Regions from separate parts of the Clostridium cochlearium genome, predicted to be linked through region 2. Evidence: riboswitches for the same ligand, from Rfam matches in the RefSeq annotation. Region 2 holds a riboswitch; the other holds the start of a gene.

Region 1 (4,202 bases), 760 kb from region 2:
TGTTTCAATTTTTCCTTTAAACAACCTATTCCGTTATCTATTATGTAATATCCAACGTGATTTAAATAAGTTTTATCCCTTTGTTCTACATTTTCTTTTGCACATTCAATAGCTTTTCTAGCTATAAAACCTTCTCCCAAATTGGTTTTTTTAGCTATTCTTTCTATTTTATTTCTATAATAATCTTTTGATTTAAAATCCATACTTTTATATACATTAGCTGGATCAGTATTAAGTATATAATCTAATTTACTTAGCTTTTCAAAGGATGTATTCCAATTAATTATTCCTACTTCCCTTATAGATGTAATATTATTACCTAATATCATTTTAAAAAAAGCCTGATTTTTATGCTCTACTAGTATAATATCTTTTATATTTTTATCTTCCATATCTAATTTTTCATTTATCCAATTATAAATTGTTTGATTTTCAATAGAATTATTTCTTATTCCTTTAATTAAAGCTTCTACAAAATATAAGGAGAAATCTTCATCTCTCCTTATTGCACCATTTATAGCATTTTCATTGTTTTCATTTTGCAATAAAGTTTCTACTAATTTTTTTGCTCTGTTTTTTTCTTTTTGTGCATAAACCATTTCTTTTACGATTTTTGAGATACTATTTATACATGCTATTTTTAGCATAGTAGGAAGTGCCCAAAGTTCGCTACTCGTTAAAACAGTATGTTTCTGAAAATCTTCTATGTATTTTTCTATATTTTCTTTAGTAAGTTTTCCATTATTTTGTTTTACTATTTTTTTTGCTACATAATAAATTCTAGGGTAACATTTCATATATCCACTTTTGATATTAGGAATATTTCGATAATACATTTCTCTGACATCATTTTTTATATTTTTATATTCTTTTTCTATTAAATATAAATTATCTAATAACCAATCTCCTGCTGGTATAATTTCTCCCCTATTTTTAAATTCATCATTTAAATAAATATACCCTTTTAATATATCTTTATAACTTTTATCTAATGTATTTTTAAGTTTATATTTACATCTAAACACAGTGGTATTATTAGGACATTCTTCTTCAAATTTTAAATAGTCCATTTTATTCACCTTCCTGATAAAATAGTTAATGTTACTCAAGTTATTATTTCCAATAACAAAAAAAATATAAGGCAATCTCATAAATTATGAAATTACCTTATATTTTTTACTTTACTAAAATTATTTACAGATTTAATTCATTTTTAAGCATATCATCAAAGCTTTCTCTTTTACACATTAGTTTAGTTCTTCCGTTCTTAACTAATACAACAGCTGGTTTAGTAATTTTATTATAATTGCTAGCCATAGAATATCCATAGGCTCCTACAGAAGGTATTGCTAATATATCTCCACTCTTACATTTACTTATATATGCATCCTTTATTACTATATCCCCTGTTTCACAACACTTTCCTGCTATAGTAACTAATTCTCTTTCTTCACTATTCATGTTATTAGCGATTTCACATTCATACTTTGCTTCATAAAGAGCTGGCCTTATATTGTCATTCATTCCTCCATCTATAGATACATATTTCCTAACTCCTGGTATATCCTTTATAGCACCTATAGTATAAATTAATGTAGCTGCATTACCTATTATAGATCTTCCTGGCTCTATACCTAGCATAGGAAGTTTAATTCCTAATTCCTTTGATTTATTTATAGCTCTTTTTAATATTGCTTCACAATATTCTTTAGTTTCTTTTGGCTTATCTTCCTTTGTATAATATATTCCAAAGCCTCCTCCTAAATCAACTTCATTTATTTCATAATCGTATTTATCCTTAATTTCTCTTAATATTTCAAACATAACATCTACAGCTTCTTCATAGGGAGTTGTTTCAAAAATTTGTGATCCTATATGACAATGAATTCCTGATAAATTTATATTGGGTAAGTTTATAGCCTTTTCCACTGCCTTATAAACCTCTTGGTTCACCATTGAAAATCCAAATTTTGAATCCACTTGGCCTGTTTTTATATAATCATGAGTATGTGCCTCTATTCCTGGAGTAATTCTTAATAATATACTTTGTTTTATTCCCTTTTTTCCTGCCATTTCATTAATGTTATTCATTTCATAAAAATTATCTACAACAAACCTTCCGACCCCAAGTTCTATACCCATTTCTATTTCATCTAAAGTTTTATTATTTCCATGAAAATAAATCTTCTCCATTGGAAAATTAGCTTTTAGTGCAGTATATAATTCTCCAGAGGAAACAACATCTAAGAATAATCCTTCTTCTTTTATTATTTGGCACATTGCAATAGTCAAAAATGCTTTCCCTGCATAAGCTACTTTATTTCCATACTTTTCAACTCCAAAATTATTATAATATTCTTTGCATCTGCCCCTTAAAAATTCCTCATCTATTACATATAATGGAGTGCCATATTCATCTTTTAAATTTTTACAACTTACTCCCCCAATATATAAATTATTATCTCTTACTTCCATTGTTCCAAATAGCCTCACCTTTTATCCACTCCTTAATTTATAAAAAATAAATTGCAGCTAAGAGTTCAATCATAGCTGCAATATTTTCAACTTACTGACCTCTGTAGCTCAACACTTTTTAAAGTGACAGCTTTACACATATTTTATGCAAAGCCAGAAAATAGATTGCCCCTCTATTTTCTTCGGCTATAATTCCTTTTCCTATCTATCATTACTTGGCAGTTTAAGATAAGTACTCTTAATTATAGCTCCTCTACCCTGAGTAAAATAATTATTAAATTTGTTTAAACTAGTGTATCATATAAAACATGTTATTTCAACATAATTAAACTATAAGTTGTAAAATTCTTCAAAAGATTTAGTTATATAATAATGATCTTTAACTCCACCAAATTCTCTTATAGAATGCATAGCTAATATAGGACTTCCTATATCTACAGAATTTATATTTAAATGTGTAGATGATATAGGTCCTATAGTAGATCCTCCCCTTTCATCAGATCTATTAGTAAATATTTGATAAGGAACATTAGCTTTTTCACATATTTGTTTATATATTGCAGAAGATATAGCATCAGATGTATAACTTTGTCTTTCGCTTACTTTTATTACTGGTCCTTTATTTATCATTGGTTTATTAATAGGATCTGCTTTTTCCGGAGATGAAGGATGTACTGCATGAGCTAAATCCGCTGATATTAAAAAGGATCTTGATAATGCTCTAAAGTATGCTTCCCTACCCTTTTCTTCTTTTTCTACGATTCTTTCTAATATATTTGATAATAATGGTGAATCTGCTCCTTGCTTAGTAGAACTTCCAACTTCCTCATTATCAAAACAAACTAGTGCATTGGTAGCTTTAGACACTTTAGAATTTAATATGGCTTTGAGTCCCGCATGAACCATAGCTAAATTATCTAATCTAGAGCTAGAAATAAATTCATTATTTAGTCCCATTAAAGTGCCTTTATCAAATTCATATAAGGACAATTCATAACTTATAATTTTTTCATTATCTAAATTTAATTCTTTTTTTATAATTTCTTCTAATATTCCCTCCCTCAAATCTTCTCCTTCTACTGTCATTAAAGGAAGAATATCTTTTTGGGGATTTAGTTCTATTCCTTTATTTACACTTTTATTCATATGTATAGCTAAATTGGGAATTATAAATAAAGGTTTATTTATATTTATAAACTTTTCTTTCGGTTCTAAAAGATTATCTCCTTTTAAAGTTATTCTTCCAGCTATAGATAGAGGTCTATCCATCCAGGTATTTAATATAGGTCCCCCATAAACTTCTGTATTTAATCTTAAATATTTATCTTTATCTAAAACTTCACCATAAGGCTTTACTTTAAAACAAGGGAAATCTGTATGAGCACCTATAATTTTAAATCCATTGTCACTAATTTTTTCTTTTCCTATAACAAAAGCTATAAATGCAGAATTATTTTTTTTAATAAAATATTTACCTTCCCTTTGTAAATGCCATTTTTCATATTCCTTTAATTCTGTAAAACCTTGAGATAACAAGATTTTTTCTACATTATTTACAACGTGAAATGCTGTAGGACTTTTATATATAAAATCTAAAAGATCTTTTGCATTATGAACTTCCATTACTTATTCCTCCTAATAATTTTATATTTAAAGACTATCATAATTGATTTCTTTCATCAAATATATCATAATTAACCTGTAAAATAAATTTTAAGTGAGGTTTT
Region 2 (4,202 bases):
GTTGCAACTTCATTAGAAAAATCTTTTACTTTACTTATCTCTTCAATAGGTTTTCCTAATAAATAAAGTGTTAATACTGTTGCAATTATTGCTATAGGTAAAACTATTGATACACTAAGACCAAATCCTGAAGGAATGTATCCAAATAATATTGTAATAGCTGCAACTGTTAATGAATACCACATTTGAGTTTTAACGTGTTCTAAATGGTCACATGCTGTTCCCATAGAGGATAATATAGTTGTGTCTGAAATAGGTGAACAGTGGTCTCCAAATATGGCCCCAGTTAAAACTGCACTTGCATTTACAATAATATATTGAGAATCTCCCCCACCTAAGCTAAATGCTAATGGAATTGTAAGAGGCATTAATATACCCATTGTTCCATAAGATGTTCCTGTAGCAAAGGATATTATGGCACCCATTATAAATATAATAGATGGTAATATAAAAGCAGGTAATGTATCGGAAAGTATTGTTACTAAAAATTTAGCTGTTCCTAATTCTTTTATAACACTACTTAAAGACCATGCTAATAGTAATATTACACCTGTAATTACTAAAGATTTCATACCTTCAACCCAAGTATCTACTGCTTCTTCTATAGTAAATATTTTTTGTGCTACTCCCATAATCATAGCTACTATACTTGCAAATAAAGCTGCTTGGAATAAAACTACACTAGCATCAGATGCTCCAAAGGCCTCTCTTATTGCTGCAAAAGAATATGGACTTGATATAAATATCGCTTTTAAAGCCTCATCTTCGCCACCCATAATTGCATTATATCCATTAAAATAAAAACCTGCAAAAGCACCAATTAATAAAACTCCTATAGGTATTATTGCATTCCATACACTTAATTTTATATTTTCCTTAGGTTCAAGACCTGTAGCCTCTGAAGATACCATAGGTTTTGCACCATCTCCTAAAACTTTACCTGTTGTTCTAGCTCTTACCTCTGCTTTAAGCATAGGACCATAATCTCTTAACATTACAGCTGAAGCAACTATAAATATAAGTATTAATATGTTATAAAATCTATATGGTATTGTATCTATAAATACTCCATAAGCATTTACATCTTGTCCTATGGTAGTATACGCATCTTTTATTAAACTAATTTCATATCCTACCCAAGTAGATATAAGAGCTATCCCTGATATAGGTGCTGCTGTAGAATCTACTATAAATGCTTGTTTTTCCCTAGATATTTTCATCTTATCTGATACTGGTCTCATAATTGGACCAACTATTAAAGAGTTTGCATAGTCATCAAAGAATACAAGCAATCCTAAAAACCACGTTATTATTTGAGCACTAGTTGGACTTTTGGCTCTTTTAGCTAAGCTTTCTGCAACTGCTTTAGCTCCACCCATTTTAGATACTAAGGCTATAAGACCTCCTATAGTCATACATTGAAGTATTATACCTGCATTCCAAGGATCTGATAGAGAACCTAATACTTTATTTATTATATCTAAAAATCCATTTAATATTGCTCCAAATATATTTTTACCTTGTAATTGTAATAAAAATGTACCTGAAAAAACCCCTAAAGATAATGATAATACAACATTTTTAGTTATAAACGCCAACACTATAGCTATAAGAGGTGGTAATAGTGTTAAGAATCCAAATTTATCTGCATTCAATTGTGCTGGATCCACCTCCGCTGCAAATACCGTACTTCCTGTTAAAACCAATAACATAAGACACACAGTTAAGATAATCGTCTTCTTATTTTTCATAACTTTCTTTCTCCCCCTTAAATATTTTTATAATTAATTTTAGTGAATATCTTTTGAGGAGAAGAGTACATCCAATAATAAAAACACTCCTTGAGTGTTATCAATCAAGGAGTGTAATATTTATACACTTTAAGAGTGTTTTCCATTGAATGATAGCCCTCCACAAATTTACTTTGTGACAATCTTATTCATATTCTAAATAAGACCAGTCATACAGTATTAAAGCTTTAACTGTATGCTTCGGCGATATTTCCTTTCACTGCACATCATCTTGCTTATATCTGTTACAGGTACTCTTAAATACCGCGCCTCTACCCTTCTATATTCACTTGTATCTATGTTTAAATCAAAGTATATCATTTATTGTTTATTTTATCAAGTTTTTTTTAAAATATGCTTAAATCTAATTCTTCAGATAATTGTTCTAAAACTTTAATTCCTGCTATACTATTTCCTTTTTCATCCAATGACGGTCCTACTACACCTATTCCCATTTTACCAGGAACCGTTGCCATTATTCCTCCACCAACTCCAGATTTGGAAGGTATTCCTACTTTAACTGCAAAGCTTCCTGAAGCATCATACATTCCACAGGTAGCCATAACAGCCTTCACTACTCTTGTTACTTCTTTAGGTACAATTCTCTCTCCTGTAGAAGGTAATACTCCATCGTTAGCTAAAAAAGAACCTATCTTAGCTATATCTTTACAAGTTACTTCTATGGAACATTGTTGAAAATATGCATCTAAAACCTTTTCAACATCTTTTTCAATAACCCCTGTACCTTTCATAAAATATGCCAATGATCTGTTTCTATCTCCTGTTCTTTTTTCTGATTGATATACAGCTTCATTTACTTTTATATCTTCATTTCCTGTAATCTTTTTTGTAAAATCTAATATTTTTCCTATAACTTCCTCAGGACTATCTCCCTTTATTAATGACACCGTAGCTATAGCTCCAGCATTTATCATTGGATTTAAAGGTTTATTAGCATTTTTTACTTCTAATGTGACAATTGAATTAAAAGAATATGCTGAGGGTTCTACACCAACTTTTGACAATACCTTTTCCATTCCATTATCCATTATAGCTATAATTAAAGAAATAACCTTTGATATACTTTGTATAGTAAACTTTGTTTCATAATCTCCTGCATAAAATTCATTACCATCAAGTTTATCTATGTATATACCTAATGCATCTTTGTTTGCTTTTTTAAGTTCTGGTATGTATGAGGCCACTTCCCCTTGTTTTGTGTATTTTCTACATTCTTTAATTATCTTTTCAATCTTATTTTGCATCACTTGTCCTCCTCAAATCTCCATATTCATTAATTTTATTATATATGCATGTATGCTGTTAAACAAATTTTCAAAATTATTTATATGTTAATACTTAACTATTTTTTACAACAATCATTTAATATTGTTGTATATTTTTTATATATTTATTATTTTTATATGGTTTTTACTTTTAGATTAATACTTTTTTAACAAAATAGTCACTATCTACTACCTTAGATAATGACTATTTTATTTATCTTAAATTCAGTTTTTATTTTATTTTTAAAATTAATAATTAATATAATATTATTTATTTTAAAACTTTTAATATAAAATTATGCATTCTTTACTTCATCACTATTAAAGTATAATTCTGTTTCTTCTACTACTACTTTTCTTAATTTTACAAGAACCATTAAGTTTACTATTACTTCAAAGGCCATGAAGAAGTCAAATAGTCCCCATACAACCTTTAATCCACCTATAGATCCATATATTAAACCTAAACAATATAATATTCTAAATGCTTTTAACATTTTATTAGTTTTTGAAGCATATAGAAGTCCTGTTTCAGAATAGTATCCATCTACTAATACAGTTGTAAATGCAAATAGAACTACACAGACAGTTACAATTAATTTACCAGTAAATCCTAATGAACTTCCGAAAGCTGTAGCAGTTAAAACTGCACCTTCTTTACCAGTTTCTAATACTCCACTAGTTAATATGATAAGAGCTGTCATTGTACAAATTACAATTGATGTTACAAAAACTTCAAATATACCCCATAATCCTTGCTTAGCTGCATAGGAAGTTGTAGCTGAAGAATGGGCTACCGGTGCTGTTCCCATACCTGATTCATTTGAATAAACTCCTCTTGCAAATCCATTTCTCATAGCTGCAAGTATAGTTGCTCCTGCAAATCCACCTACTGCTGCACTACCTTTAAAAGCATCTGCAAATATTTTTTGGAAAGAAGGTATTATTTGATTTGCATTTAAGAATATAACTATTAATCCTGCTGCAACATATATAAGGGTCATTGTTGGTATTATTTTTTCTGCAAATTTTCCTATAGTTTTTATTCCACCTAAAATTACTATAGCTGTTAGTACAGCAAATATAATTCCAACTACCATTCTATTTACTTTAAATGTTTCATATA

Evidence for each region. A riboswitch is a leader RNA that binds a small molecule or an ion and turns the genes downstream of it on or off. The one in region 2 is predicted to bind lysine.
Region 1: another riboswitch for lysine. It lies ahead of lysA (diaminopimelate decarboxylase); the one in region 2 lies ahead of CKV72_RS02205 (Na+/H+ antiporter NhaC family protein).

What each region holds. Positions count from the first base shown of each region.
Region 1 is NZ_LT906477.1:2,133,692-2,137,893, forward strand. Features, by position in the region: gene CKV72_RS10475 (glycoside hydrolase family 94 protein) at 1-1,151, opposite strand, end outside; gene lysA (diaminopimelate decarboxylase) at 1,195-2,493, opposite strand; lysine riboswitch at 2,572-2,739, opposite strand; gene CKV72_RS10485 (M18 family aminopeptidase) at 2,806-4,098, opposite strand.
Region 2 is NZ_LT906477.1:456,436-460,637, reverse strand. Features, by position in the region: gene CKV72_RS02205 (Na+/H+ antiporter NhaC family protein) at 1-1,751, opposite strand, end outside; lysine riboswitch at 1,897-2,073, opposite strand; gene glsA (glutaminase A) at 2,138-3,055, opposite strand; gene CKV72_RS02195 (alanine/glycine:cation symporter family protein) at 3,373-4,202, opposite strand, start outside.